DNA from 4 places in the Vibrio sp. YIC-376 genome. Region 1 is predicted to be linked to each of the others. Evidence: predicted binding sites of a transcription regulator. Region 1 holds the regulator's gene; each other region holds the start of a gene.

Region 1 (3,300 bases):
TCAGACTAATAGACAGGCTATGACCTAAAAATATTTCAAAAAAAAACCGCAGGCTAGGCTTGCGGTTTTTAGAATAATATTTGAATACTTGTTAAGAAAGCGCGTTTTTCAGTTCTTCTCTTCGAGATTGAGGTACGACGCTCCAGTGAGTGCCGTTAATTGCGCCCTCTAAGGCCCAAAGAAGCTCAATACTTACCTTAGCTGAGTGGGAATCACGTATCGCTTTATAAGCGCTTAGTGCTCCTTCCTCTTCTAGCTGTTCTACTGATTCAATACCAGCTTTTTTTAGCATTCGTTCAGTAGCCAGCCTTAGGTTAGGCAAATCTTTCAATCTGTTAGGTTTACTACTGGCTTGTTGCTTTTTTTCTAATTTGGCTTGTGCTAACGACTGCTTTGCTACTTCTATCAAACGCTCGTTTGATTCCCATAAATCGTTGGAAATCGCGTAGTATTTAGTAACGACCGGAAACCCTCGCTTTTTATAAACGTAGGGTTTGAGTCCTTGCGTCTCGAAATTAGATGAAGTTTGTTGGTCTGCTCGTATATGAAGTTGATCATTCACAACTAGTGCAAACATCGTCTCATCAGCGAAAAGTCCAAAGCCACCAAACATTGAGCGCGACTTGATTGTACCAAGTGCCTCAAATAGCTTCATAGAATCTTTGAGTATCGGTTTATCCATGATGTGTTATCTCGGTGTAATTAACATTACGCCACCAAAAGTCAGGTCCGAGAGAATAGCAAATACATGCAGAAACAATGTCATTATAGGGTAAACTCATCATATGCATATTTGCCATCGGTAACCCCGCTACCTTCCATTTAATCAAATGGTTCAGGCCGGAAGCTTTGCGTCCCACCCTTTCGGATGGTTTGCCCTGTGCGTGACATGTCGAGAATACTTCGTCTCTTGAATTAACATCACATTTTAGCTAATAAAGTGTGATATTGGTTCAGGAAAATTCATTAAAATTATGCGTCGTGATGCATTTGTGAGGCAAGGGTTTTTTAATGAAAGGTATGGTTGTAAGAAAAGTATTACGCACAAATAAAACAGCAACTTACCTAATATTTAACTTTTTGATCGCTGATGATATTGAGTATAAGGCTTATGTTGAGACGAAAAATAAGCGCTCCGGAGAGCGCTTAATGTCAATTAATTGAGTTTCTTCACTGTATTTCGAACGACCAGTTCTGGCTGCATTTCAAAAATGCGTTTTTCGTGTTCTTTGTCTTTAATTCGTTCCAGTAGAATTTCGAATGCATTTTTACCGACACGACGTTTCGGTTGGTGAATCGTCGTGAGTGGTGGAGAAAAGTATTCGGCCAACTCGATATTGTCGTAACCAATCACGGAAACATCGTCGGGGATCTTAATGCCATTTTGTTGTAATCGGCTCATTAAGCCCAATGCCATTGTGTCATTGAAACAGAATACTGCTGTTGGACGTTGTTCCATTGCTGTAATTTTGTCTGCAACGAGAACAGCCGTATCGCACTCAAAGTTACCTTCAAGAATCCAATCTTCGTTTACAGGTATGTTCGCTTCTGCCATTGCACGGCGGAAGCCCATAATACGTTCTTGGCACGCTAGCTTTTCAAAGTGACCACTTAAGCAGGCAATATCAGTATGACCGTTGTCAATCAGATACTTGGTTGCGATATAGCCACCTTCTTCTGAGTTATCCATGATTTTGTCTGCTTGAGAGCTTTCTGGACCCCAATCCATGACTACTTTTGGAATGTCAGCGTGACGGTCAAGCATCTCTTTTAGCTCTTCCGTTAGGTCTGAACACATAACCAGGATGCCATCAACACGCTTTTCAGCCAGCATGCGAATGTAATCTCTTTGCTTTTCGTAGATACCGCCGGTATTACATAAAATAAGAGTGTAACCTTGACGATAACAGTAGCTTTCAACACCATCGATGACTTCTGAGAAGAATAGGTTAGTAGATTGAGTTACCAACATACCGATGGTACGAGTTGAGTTACATTTCAAACTACGAGCAACTGCACTCGGCGCGTAATTAAGCTCATCAACAGCTTTCATTACTTTTTCTTGAGTTGCTTCTGCAACAAAACGTGTTTTGTTGATAACGTGCGAGACTGTAGTAGTAGAAACGCCGGCTAATCGAGCAACGTCTTTTATAGTGGCCATAAATGGTGTCCTGTATCGAGCTACTAATATACCGTGGAGTATAAAACCTTTTGCTGAATGCTTTTTGTAAACTTAGCGCAACTAAAACGTTGATGCTGAGTATGATTAGCAGTGATAGCTCCGAAATCGGTAGAAGGTTTGTAGCAATACGGTTGAGTTGTCCTACCTTTTTCGACTGCACGAAGAAGAGATCGTCAACCTATTAAGAAAACACAAAAACCGCTTTATTTCAGCGGTTTACATAAAAATCATATTTAATCGTTTGCGTTCACATTTTAGCCCTATGTAGACTGGCTGGCAATAATTTCAGCAGCAGTTTTGTGTCTTTGAAGTCACATTTTGATTGCAAAAAAAAGCAAGCGATTGGAACTAGATTAGGGGCAAACGAATAAAAATGGGGAGCCTAAAAACAGGCTCCCAATAATTGGCGGCAATTATTCACCAAGAAGGTAAGTACTGTCCAGTTTACAAAATGCAATTAATAGTTGCGCGACGTTCGCGTAGAAGCCGAAATCATCCAGCTGCTTACATTTCGCTGCGAATTGTGGCAGCCACGATAAGAGTTGATGCACAATGAAGTCATTTTGTTTTGAGAAAGCTTCTTCCATATGCTTTTCCTGTTCAAACTCGTTGGAACGGATGATCATGTTTCCTAAAAAATCGAGTTCTACTGCTAAGTGATCGGCAGGTTCGTTGAGTTTGTCGTCCACTTGTACACCGAACTCAGCCATCAACTTCTCCATTTCCTCCGCTGGCTTATCATTAAGCAAACCGGTTTCACCAATGTACATAGAAGCGTAAGGCAGAGCGCCATACTTTTCTGTTTTTAAGAACAGTTCACAAAAGTCAGCAGCGAGTTCGAGCTGAGCGTCTTCACGATCTTGCAAGCGGTTCAGTGCATCTACCAGGGCATCAACGGAAGGTTTTAGCGATTCATTTTCACCTAAGCCAGCTAAAAAGCTACGAATTTCAACACTGTGGTAAGCTTCCAGTTCTTTGTCTGTCAGTTCTTTGGCGAACAAGCTAGAAAACCACCAGTAAATTTCGGCGCGTTTTTCATTAAAAGCTTTCACTTCTTGCATTTTAGGCTCCTGAATGATGCTTTATGTATAGCATCATAAAATCAATAACGGATGTCC
Region 2 (3,300 bases), on a different contig from region 1:
TGGCGTGCTGTCAATGCCTTGAACCAGGCATTCAAGGCCTAGTTTTAGGTCGGCTTCGCTACCGAATACGCCAATGGTGTTGGCTGGATTCGTGTTCAAAATAGCGTTAATGGATGTTTCAAAGGCATCTTGATCACAATGTCCGTTTCTCGCAACTTGTTGAACCAAAGCAACAGCTTGGCAAATGCCTGCAAACGCGATAGTACGGTCATAAAGTGTATTCGCCACGTAACAACTCCTAAGCTTGAGAATATTTAATGCGTTGTTCGATGATACCGCCACCTAGACAAACGTCATCTTTATAGAACACTGCTGATTGACCAGGAGTCACTGCAATTTGCGGCTCGTCAAAGATAACTTTAATGTTCTCATCATCGATTGGGATGATTGTACAAGGAATATCTTGTTGACGGTAACGAGTTTTTACCGTGCACTTCATAACATCGCGAATTGGCTCACGCTCTACCCAGTGAAGTTGTGATGCAAGTAATCCTTCGGATTTCAGCATCGGGTGATCTTTACCTTGTACGGCAATCAATACGTTACGCTCAAGATCCTTTTCGCCGACGAACCATGGATCTTCATTACCGCCGCCACCTTTACGGCCACCAATATGCAGACCTTTACGCTGACCAAGCGTGTGATACATCAGACCTTGGTGTTGGCCAATAACTTCACCTTCTGGTGTTTCGATGTTGCCAGGCTGAGCTGGCAGGTAACGTCCCAGGAAGTCAGTAAATTTGCGCTCTCCGATAAAGCAGATGCCAGTAGAGTCTTTCTTCTTCGCTGTGATTAAGCCTTGCTCTTCCGCGATACGGCGTACTTCAGGTTTCTCCAAATCACCTACCGGGAATAGGCTACGGGCAACTTGTTCGTGGCTAAGTGTATATAAGAAATAACTTTGGTCTTTGTTGCTGTCCAGACCACGAAGCATCTGCGGTTTCTCCTGTTTTTCACCAGGTAAAGAGCTTTCAGGAAAAGAACGACGCACGTAGTGACCCATCGCGATGTAATCTGCATCTAGCACTTCGTCAGCGAATTCAAGAAACGCTTTAAACTTAATTTCTTTGTTACAAAGAATGTCTGGGTTAGGCGTACGACCTGCCTTGTACTCAGCAAGGAAGTACTCAAACACGTTGTCCCAGTACTCTGCAGCAAAGTTTATGGTGTGTAGGTGGATGCCAAGCTTGTCACATACTGCCTGAGCATCGGCTAAATCTTCTGCTGCTGTGCAATATTCTTCGTTGTCATCTTCTTCCCAGTTCTTCATGAACAGGCCTTCTACTTGGTAGCCTTGTTGTTTCAGAAGATACGCAGAAACAGATGAATCAACGCCGCCGGACATACCGACGATGACTTTCTTTTGGCTGTTATCAGACATTACTAAACACCACTTAAATAAACGGGACGCAGATTCTAACAGAAACCACTGACCGGTGACAGATCCGAGACGGAAATCACAATTCGTTTTTGCTACATTTTTCTGCACCAACAACACTAATTCGTAATTTCACAAGTATAGACGGGATATATATGGCATAGTTGCCAAAAATCCAAGAGGTAATATTAAGATGACTGACGAAAACCAATTCATGCAAGAAGCTGAGTTAATTGAGATTGTTGAAAATCAACTGGAAGACGGGAATCCGTTAAAAGTTAAAGAAACACTCATGCGTTTAATGATGACTGGTACGCCACGTGATGAAGCGGTTGCGATGATGGCTTGCGCAATGTCGATTGAAGTGTTCGACGTCATGAAAAATGAGGGTGAATTTAATCTTAAGCGTTATAGCGAGCACCTTAATCAGTTGCCAGATCTAAGCTTTATGGAAGGTGAATGATCCCCAGTAAATAAAAAAGAGAAGAGCAAACGTTTGCTATAATTGCCTTTATTGCTGCGTGATTATTAGCGGTATAGAATCCGTTCTCTTTTTCATCCCTTACTCAGACTAACAATATGAAATTTCCTGGACAACGCAAATCCAAGCATTATTTTCCTGTTCATGCTCGTGACCCATTAGTGAGTCAAGCACAAGAAAGCAAGAAGATGACGCGTACTCACATCATTGGTATTGACCAAACTTTAGTGGATATTGAAGCAAAAGTTACATCGGATGTGATTGAAAAATACGGTTTGAGTAAAGGCCACTCATTGGTAATTGATGATGTTACGGCGGAAGCTTTATACCAGCATCTTAAAGAAGAGAACCTAATTACCAATGAGTACGCGGGTGGTACGATAGGCAATACGCTTCATAACTACTCCGTTCTTGCTGACGATCGTTCAACACTGCTTGGTGTGATGAGCCAGGAAATTAAGATTGGCAGTTACGGTTACCGCTACTTGTGTAACACATCAAGCCGCATGGACCTAAACTACCTCCAAGGCGTTAATGGTGCTATTGGTCGCTGTTTTGCGCTTATAACCGAAGAAGGTGAACGTACTTTCGCGATCAGCGAAGGTCAAATGAACCAACTTCATCCAGATAGTATTCCAGAAAAAATCTTCAAGAATGCTTCAGCGTTATTACTGACGTCTTACTTAGTACGATGCAAAGACGGTGACCCAATGCCTGCTGCAACGATGAAGGCGATTGAGTACGCGAAAAAGTATGACGTGCCAGTTGTTCTGACATTAGGTACTAAATTCGTAATTAAGGACGATCCAAAATATTGGCAAGAATTTATTCGTGAACACGTTTCTGTTGTTGCCATGAATGAAGATGAGGCAGAAGCACTGACAGGAGAGTCTGATCCTTTAGCTGCGTCTGACAAGACACTAGAATGGGCTGATTTAGTGCTTTGTACTGCTGGCCCTGTGGGCTTATTTATGGCCGGGTATACAGAAGATAGCGCGAAACGTGAAACGACTTTGCCATTGCTTCCTGGATCAATTGCAGAATTTAACCGTTACGAATTTAGCCGACCAGCACCAAAAAATGCATGTGAAACACCTATTAGAGTGTATTCTCATATTTCACCATATATGGGTGGTCCGGAAAAAATTAAGAATACGAATGGTGCGGGTGATGCTGCCTTGTCTGCTGTTCTTCATGATATGGCTGCAAATAAATACCATAAAGAAAATGTGCCTAATTCAAGTAAGCACAGTAATGAATATTTAACTTACTCTTCTTTCTCGCAAGTTTGTAAATATGCAAATAGAGCTAGTTACGAAGTACTAGTACAACACTCTCCGCGTTTGTCGCGTGGACTACCTGAACGAGAAGATAGTCTGGAAGAGGCATATTGGGAACGCTAATTTAGTATAAATTTACAGTTCTTTTACAAATGTAAAAA
Region 3 (3,300 bases), on a different contig from region 1:
CCAAACAAAGTCCCACGGTCATACACTAAGTTAAACTCAACATAACGACCACGACGGTACAACTGAAACTCGCGTTCACGCTCACCGTATTCGATGTTTTTACGACGCGCGACGATAGGTAGATAAGCCTGACAGAAACCTTCTCCCACCGCTTTGATGTAATCGAAACACTTATCGAACTCCCAATGGTTCAAATCATCAAAGAACAAACCACCAACACCACGTGTTTCGTTTCGGTGTGGGAGGAAGAAATACTTATCACACCACGCTTTGTGCTCTGCATAGACTTCATCACCGAATGGGGCACAAATTGCTTTCGCAATATCGTGCCAATACTGACAATCTTCTTCGAAAGGATAGAAAGGAGTCAGGTCGAAACCACCACCAAACCACCAAATCGGCTCTTCTCCCTCTTTTTCTGCGATAAAGAAGCGAACATTAGCATGAGAAGTCGGCACATAAGGGTTTTTAGGGTGAATAACCAAAGAGACACCCATCGCCTCAAAGCGGCGACCCGCTAATTCAGGACGATGAGCCGTTGCTGACGCTGGCATTTCTTTCCCTTCAACGTGAGAAAAGTTCACTCCACCCTGCTCGAATACGTGACCATCACGGAGAACTCGTGAACGGCCACCACCACCAAGACGCTCTCCCGGTTCACGATGCCATGCATCTTCGACAAAGACGGCCTTTCCATCTTCTTGTTCTAACTGCTGGCAAATGGAATCCTGAAGCGACATCAGGAACTGCTTTACGGCATGCTTATCGATTGCTGACATACGTTATTACCTATTGGTACCTTATTGATAGCTAGCTGGCAGGGTTAGCCCTGTCTTAATATTTGTGAGGTTTTAGCGTCACGAATCTCACTTGGCTTGTCACGACCGCTGGTTTCACCACGAAGAATAGCCACCAGCTTGTCACCTAACTGCTGCTCCACTTCTTCCGTCGTCATACACGGTGGCAAACCAGAAAGATTCGCGCTGGTAGAGGTTAACGGCTTTCCGAAAGCATTACACATCTTTTGCACCAAAGGATGATCAGTCACACGAACTGCAATCGAATCAAACTGTCCAGAAACCCAATTAGACACTTTATCGCTCGCTGGCATGATCCAGGTGTATGGGCCAGGCCAGGTTGCATGAACTTTATCTAACTGCTCTTGAGTCAACTGAGACTCGTCAATGTAAGGCAATAGCTGTTCATAGCTGGCGGCAATAAGAATAAGCCCCTTTTCTACCGGACGCTGCTTCAGTTCCAGCAATTTTTGGATTGCCTGCGGGTTATCTGGATCGCACCCGACACCAAAAACACCTTCTGTTGGATAGGCAATCACTTCGCCTTGTTGTAGTGCGTTGAGCACCTGTTCAAAGTTATCCACCGATTACTTCCTGATAGTCTGACTGTATTATTTTCTCTAAGTGTACAAATATTCATTCTCAGAGACTAAAGCAATTTTTTTATAAAATGTATCAATAGCATTTACAAAGGCGCGCAAACGTTTGCTTGAGATAAAAATCCCCGTATAATGCGCACAAATTTATCAGCTCACCTAATTTTGCAGCTTGAAGGAGTTTGAGATGAAAGTCGGTATCATCATGGGTTCTAAATCAGATTGGCCAACCATGAAACTAGCAGCGGACATGCTGGATCAATTTGGCGTGTCTTACGAAACAAAAGTGGTGTCAGCTCACCGTACTCCTCAACTATTGGCTGATTACGCAAGCAGCGCGAAAGAGCGCGGAATCAAAGTGATCATCGCAGGTGCAGGCGGTGCCGCTCACCTACCAGGTATGACAGCAGCATTCACAAGTTTGCCAGTTCTTGGTGTTCCGGTTCAGTCTCGCGCACTAAAAGGTATGGATTCTCTACTGTCTATCGTACAAATGCCAAAAGGTATCGCGGTCGGTACATTAGCGATTGGTGAAGCAGGCGCAGCAAACGCTGGCATTCTGGCGGCACAAATTCTGGGTACACATGATGAAAGCATCATGGCAAAAGTGGAAGCGTTCCGTAAAGAACAGACGGAAACCGTCCTGGCTAACCCAAACCCAGCTGAGGATTAATCGGATGCATGTACTGGTTCTTGGAGCAGGTCAGCTGGCTCGTATGATGTCTCTGGCTGGTGCACCACTGAATATCCAAATCTCGGCTTACGATGTAGGCAGCGGTAATATCGTCCACCCTCTCACTCAACATGTACTTGGTCATGGCCTGGAAAATGCCATTGAACAAGTGGATGTGATCACAGCGGAATTCGAGCATATCCCTCACGATGTACTCGACATCTGTGACGTTAGCGGAAAGTTCCTGCCTAGTACAGAAGCCATCAAGGCAGGTGGCGACCGCCGCCTTGAGAAAGCATTATTAGATAATGCCGGCGTGCGTAACGCAAAATACTACGTGATTGAAACACGTGAAGATTTTGATCGTGCCATTGAATATGTTGGCATGCCAATGGTACTGAAAAGTGCACTAGGCGGTTACGATGGTAAAGGTCAATGGCGCTTAAAAGAAGCTTCTCAGGCAGATGCTATCTGGACAGAAATGGCTGAGTGCATCGCAGCAACACCAACTCAAGCCATTGTGGCTGAGGAGTTTGTACCATTTAGCCGTGAGGTGTCCTTAGTTGGTGCACGTGGTAAAGATGGCAGTGTTGAAGTTTATCCACTGGCAGAAAACGTCCACACTAATGGTGTTCTGAGCCTTTCAACTGCCATTGATGCGCCAGAACTGCAAGTGCAAGCCAAGCAGATGTTCACAGCGGTAGCAGACAGCCTAAATTACGTCGGCGTATTGGCGTTAGAGTTCTTTGATGTCGATGGTACTTTGTTGGTGAATGAAATTGCCCCACGAGTGCATAACTCGGGTCATTGGACGCAACAAGGTGCGGAAACTTGTCAGTTTGAAAACCATCTGCGTGCGGTGTGCGGTTTGCCACTAGGCAGTACTAAACTGATTCGCGAAACCTCAATGGTTAATATTCTCGGTGAAGACACCTTACCAGAAGCGCTATTCGCAATGGATGGTTGCCATATTCACTGGTATGGTAAAGAGAAACGTGCAGGTCGCAAAATGGGCCACATCAACGTATGTGGTGACTACCCTGGAGAACTGCATCGCAGACTGTGCGCGTTAGCCGATGTGTTGGATGAGGTCGCCTTCCCTGCTGTGCACGAATTTGCACAAAAAGCACAGGCTTAAGATTCCGTAATTACCAATCGAAAAATTACAAATTGAAAAAGGGTCGCATCATGCGACCCTTTCTAATTTACCCTTGCTGGGTGTGCTGACACTTGC
Region 4 (3,300 bases), on a different contig from region 1:
CAGTATTTCTGATGCGGTAACCTTTATGGCGGGGGACCGTTCTCGTGCAGAACACGCTTATGCAGGTGACATCATTGGTCTGCATAACCACGGTACAATCCAGATTGGTGATACATTCACACAAGGCGAATCTCTAAAATTCTCTGGTATTCCGAACTTTGCTCCGGAACTGTTCCGTCGTATTCGTTTGAAAGATCCATTGAAGCAGAAACAGCTACTGAAAGGTTTGGTTCAGCTTTCTGAAGAAGGTGCGGTACAGGTATTCCGTCCAGTGCAAAACAACGACTTGATCGTTGGTGCGGTGGGGGTGCTTCAGTTTGACGTAGTTGTGGCTCGTCTGAAGTCTGAGTACAACGTAGAAGCAATTTACGAAGGCGTAAACGTTGCAACTGCTCGTTGGGTTGAGTGTGCTGACGCGAAGAAATTCGATGAGTTCCAACGTAAGAACCAGTCAAACCTAGCACTTGATGGTGGCGATAACCTAACCTATATTGCACCGACTATGGTTAACCTGAACCTTGCGAAAGAGCGTTTCCCTGATGTTGAGTTCCGCGCTACTCGTGAGCACTAATCGACATTAATTGAACGCCGCTGTATAGCGACTGGATTTTAAAACGCCCTTGGCTATAGACTTAGTCAAGGGCGTTTTTACATCGGTAAGAATGGTCAGATACAGATATTGATAGGTATTGATAAGAGGAAGAAAAATGAATTGGTTTAAACGAGGGCTCCAGCGCTACGACGACTGGTGTAAAGAGATGGGACTAACGCCAGATCAAAAACGCAGCTGTGTGCCTTATCGAAAGGATCCTGCACATCAAAGTGAGGAGCAAGGCTCTGCGCGTCAATCTGCAGAAAGTGATAAAAAGTCTCAAGATGAAACTCTTTGATACGCATTGCCACTTTGATTTTGACGTGTTTCAGAATGATTTTGAGCGCAATCAACAACTCGCAAAAGAGCAGGGTGTAAGCAGAATCTTAATCCCTTCTGTTGGCCCATCAAACTGGTCCCGCATTCAAACCTTAGCAAAGCAAAACTCCCACTTATATTACGCGTTAGGTTTTCATCCTTATTTTCTTGAAGAAAACTTTGAGCAATATCTGTCGCAACTCGAGCAATATTTATCTTTGGGTCACCCACAGTGTGTCGCAATAGGCGAGTGCGGTTTAGATTTTGCGATCAATATTCCTCTTCCCCTTCAAGAAAAAGCACTTGAGATACAGTTTGAGTTGGCCAGACGTTTTGACCTGCCGGTGATTCTGCATAGCAGAAAAGCGCACAATCGACTCATTCAAATGGTCAAAGCAGCGAAGTTGCCAAGAGGCGGTGTTTTGCATGCTTTTTCGGGCAGTTATCAGCAAGCGATGGAGTGGGTCAGATTAGGTTTTTTTATAGGTGTGGGTGGAACGATAACCTATCCGCGAGCCAACAAAACCCGCGATGCAATTCAAAAATTACCACTTGAAAACCTAGTTATTGAAACGGACGCGCCAGATATGCCTATACTTGGATATCAGGGGGAGCCAAATCACCCAGCAAAACTCATACATGTGTTCAATGAGCTTGTAGAACTGCGCTGCGGCGAAAAGCAATCGATTGCGTCTCAACTGTGGAAAAATAGCAATTTTGCCTTCTGTATCTGTGAATAGAATTCAAAGTTAGTGTTAAAAATAGAAAACGTTTTCCTTTTTAGTGTGAGGTGAATCACAAAGATTGGTGAATCAAATATGAATCTTATAGGAAAGTGTGAGGACGGCATTACTTTAATTCATTGTGCATGAGTATAATTGCCCCCGCTTTATAGCTCCATTTTGTTACACGCCAATAAATAACTTATAAGGAAGTCATAAACTATGAGCCTGTTTATGAGCCTAGTCGGTATGGTAGTGCTTCTTGCTATTGCATTTGCATTCTCATCTAACCGCAAAGCTATCAACTTTAGAACTGTGGGTGGTGCATTCGCTATCCAATTCGCATTAGGTGCATTTGTTCTTTACGTACCTTGGGGCCGTGATCTACTAAACGGTTTCTCTAGTGGTGTATCTAGCGTTATCAACTATGGTAACGACGGTTCATCATTCCTGTTCGGTGGTCTTGTTTCTAACAAGATGTTTGAAGTATTCGGTGGTGGTGGTTTCATCTTCGCATTCCGTGTTCTTCCTACACTGATCTTCTTCTCTGCTCTGATTTCAGTTCTGTACTACATTGGCGTTATGCAATGGGTTATCAAGATCCTTGGTGGCGCACTACAGAAAGCACTTGGCACTTCTCGTGCGGAATCAATGTCAGCAGCAGCTAACATTTTCGTAGGTCAAACTGAAGCACCTCTAGTCGTTCGTCCATTTGTTCCTAAAATGACTCAATCTGAGCTATTTGCGGTAATGTGTGGTGGTCTGGCTTCTGTTGCTGGTGGTGTACTAGCAGGTTACGCGTCAATGGGTGTACCGCTAGAATACCTAGTTGCGGCATCATTCATGGCAGCACCTGGTGGTCTACTTTTCGCTAAGATTCTTCACCCAGAGACTGATCAGCCTCACGAAAGTATCGAAGAAGCATTGGAAGGCGGTGAAGACAAACCTGTTAACGTAATCGACGCAGCAGCGGGCGGTGCGGCTTCTGGTCTACAACTAGCACTAAACGTAGGTGCAATGCTAATCGCATTCGTAGGTCTGATTGCTCTTATCAACGGTATGCTAGGTGGCATCGGCGGTTGGTTCGGTATGCCTCAACTGACTCTAGAGCTAATTCTAGGTTACGCGTTCTCTCCACTAGCATTCCTAATCGGTGTTCCATGGGCTGAAGCAGTAACAGCTGGTTCATTCATCGGTCAGAAAATTGTAGTGAACGAATTCGTTGCTTACTTGAACTTCACGCCTTACATCGGTGAAAACGCTCAAGTAATCGCGGCAACTGGCGAAGTGATGTCTCAGAAGACAACGGCTATCATCTCATTTGCACTATGTGGTTTTGCGAACCTTTCTTCTATCGCGATCCTACTAGGTGGTCTGGGTGGTCTAGCGCCAAGCCGTCGTCCAGATATCGCTCGCATGGGTGTTAAAGCAGTACTTGCTGGTACGTTGTCTAACCTAATGGCAGCGACAATTGCAGGCTTCTGCTTAAGCCTTGCAGCAATGTAATTAGAATCGGATCTTAATATATAGACGCCGTATTAAATTATGCCCTGTAGCAAGAAATTGCTGCGGGGCTTTTTTCGTTTTCAGGGCTGAAAATTTTTTAGTGCGTCAAATGTAAGGAACTTGGCTGACGAACTAGAGAATAGAAATCTGGAAATTTTGAGA

The links. The regulator PurR, encoded in region 1, represses purine synthesis genes. The targets are predictions, from matches to a motif close to TNANGNAAACGTTTNCNTNA.
Region 2: the regulator PurR is predicted to act here: its motif matches at 1,863-1,882, upstream of WJM94_RS00595 (inosine/guanosine kinase).
Region 3: the regulator PurR is predicted to act here: its motif matches at 1,491-1,510, upstream of purE (5-(carboxyamino)imidazole ribonucleotide mutase).
Region 4: the regulator PurR is predicted to act here: its motif matches at 1,671-1,690, upstream of WJM94_RS15140 (NupC/NupG family nucleoside CNT transporter).

What each region holds. Positions count from the first base shown of each region.
Region 1 is NZ_JBBWFK010000011.1:30,405-33,704, reverse strand. It holds gene WJM94_RS18685 (TfoX/Sxy family DNA transformation protein) at 92-682, opposite strand; cyclic di-GMP riboswitch class I at 799-888, opposite strand; gene purR (HTH-type transcriptional repressor PurR) at 1,157-2,161, opposite strand; gene torD (molecular chaperone TorD) at 2,596-3,243, opposite strand.
Region 2 is NZ_JBBWFK010000001.1:125,834-129,133, forward strand. It holds gene hflD (high frequency lysogenization protein HflD) at 1-228, opposite strand, end outside; gene mnmA (tRNA 2-thiouridine(34) synthase MnmA) at 239-1,381, opposite strand; gene WJM94_RS00590 (hypothetical protein) at 1,572-1,841, shown strand; gene WJM94_RS00595 (inosine/guanosine kinase) at 1,958-3,262, shown strand.
Region 3 is NZ_JBBWFK010000015.1:75,488-78,787, reverse strand. It holds gene hemF (oxygen-dependent coproporphyrinogen oxidase) at 1-779, opposite strand, end outside; gene WJM94_RS20970 (L-threonylcarbamoyladenylate synthase) at 824-1,381, opposite strand; gene purE (5-(carboxyamino)imidazole ribonucleotide mutase) at 1,581-2,066, shown strand; gene WJM94_RS20960 (5-(carboxyamino)imidazole ribonucleotide synthase) at 2,071-3,204, shown strand; gene WJM94_RS20955 (topoisomerase DNA-binding C4 zinc finger domain-containing protein) at 3,272-3,300, opposite strand, start outside.
Region 4 is NZ_JBBWFK010000007.1:225,454-228,753, reverse strand. It holds gene prfC (peptide chain release factor 3) at 1-571, shown strand, start outside; gene WJM94_RS15150 (DUF5363 family protein) at 708-890, shown strand; gene WJM94_RS15145 (TatD family hydrolase) at 877-1,650, shown strand; gene WJM94_RS15140 (NupC/NupG family nucleoside CNT transporter) at 1,855-3,138, shown strand.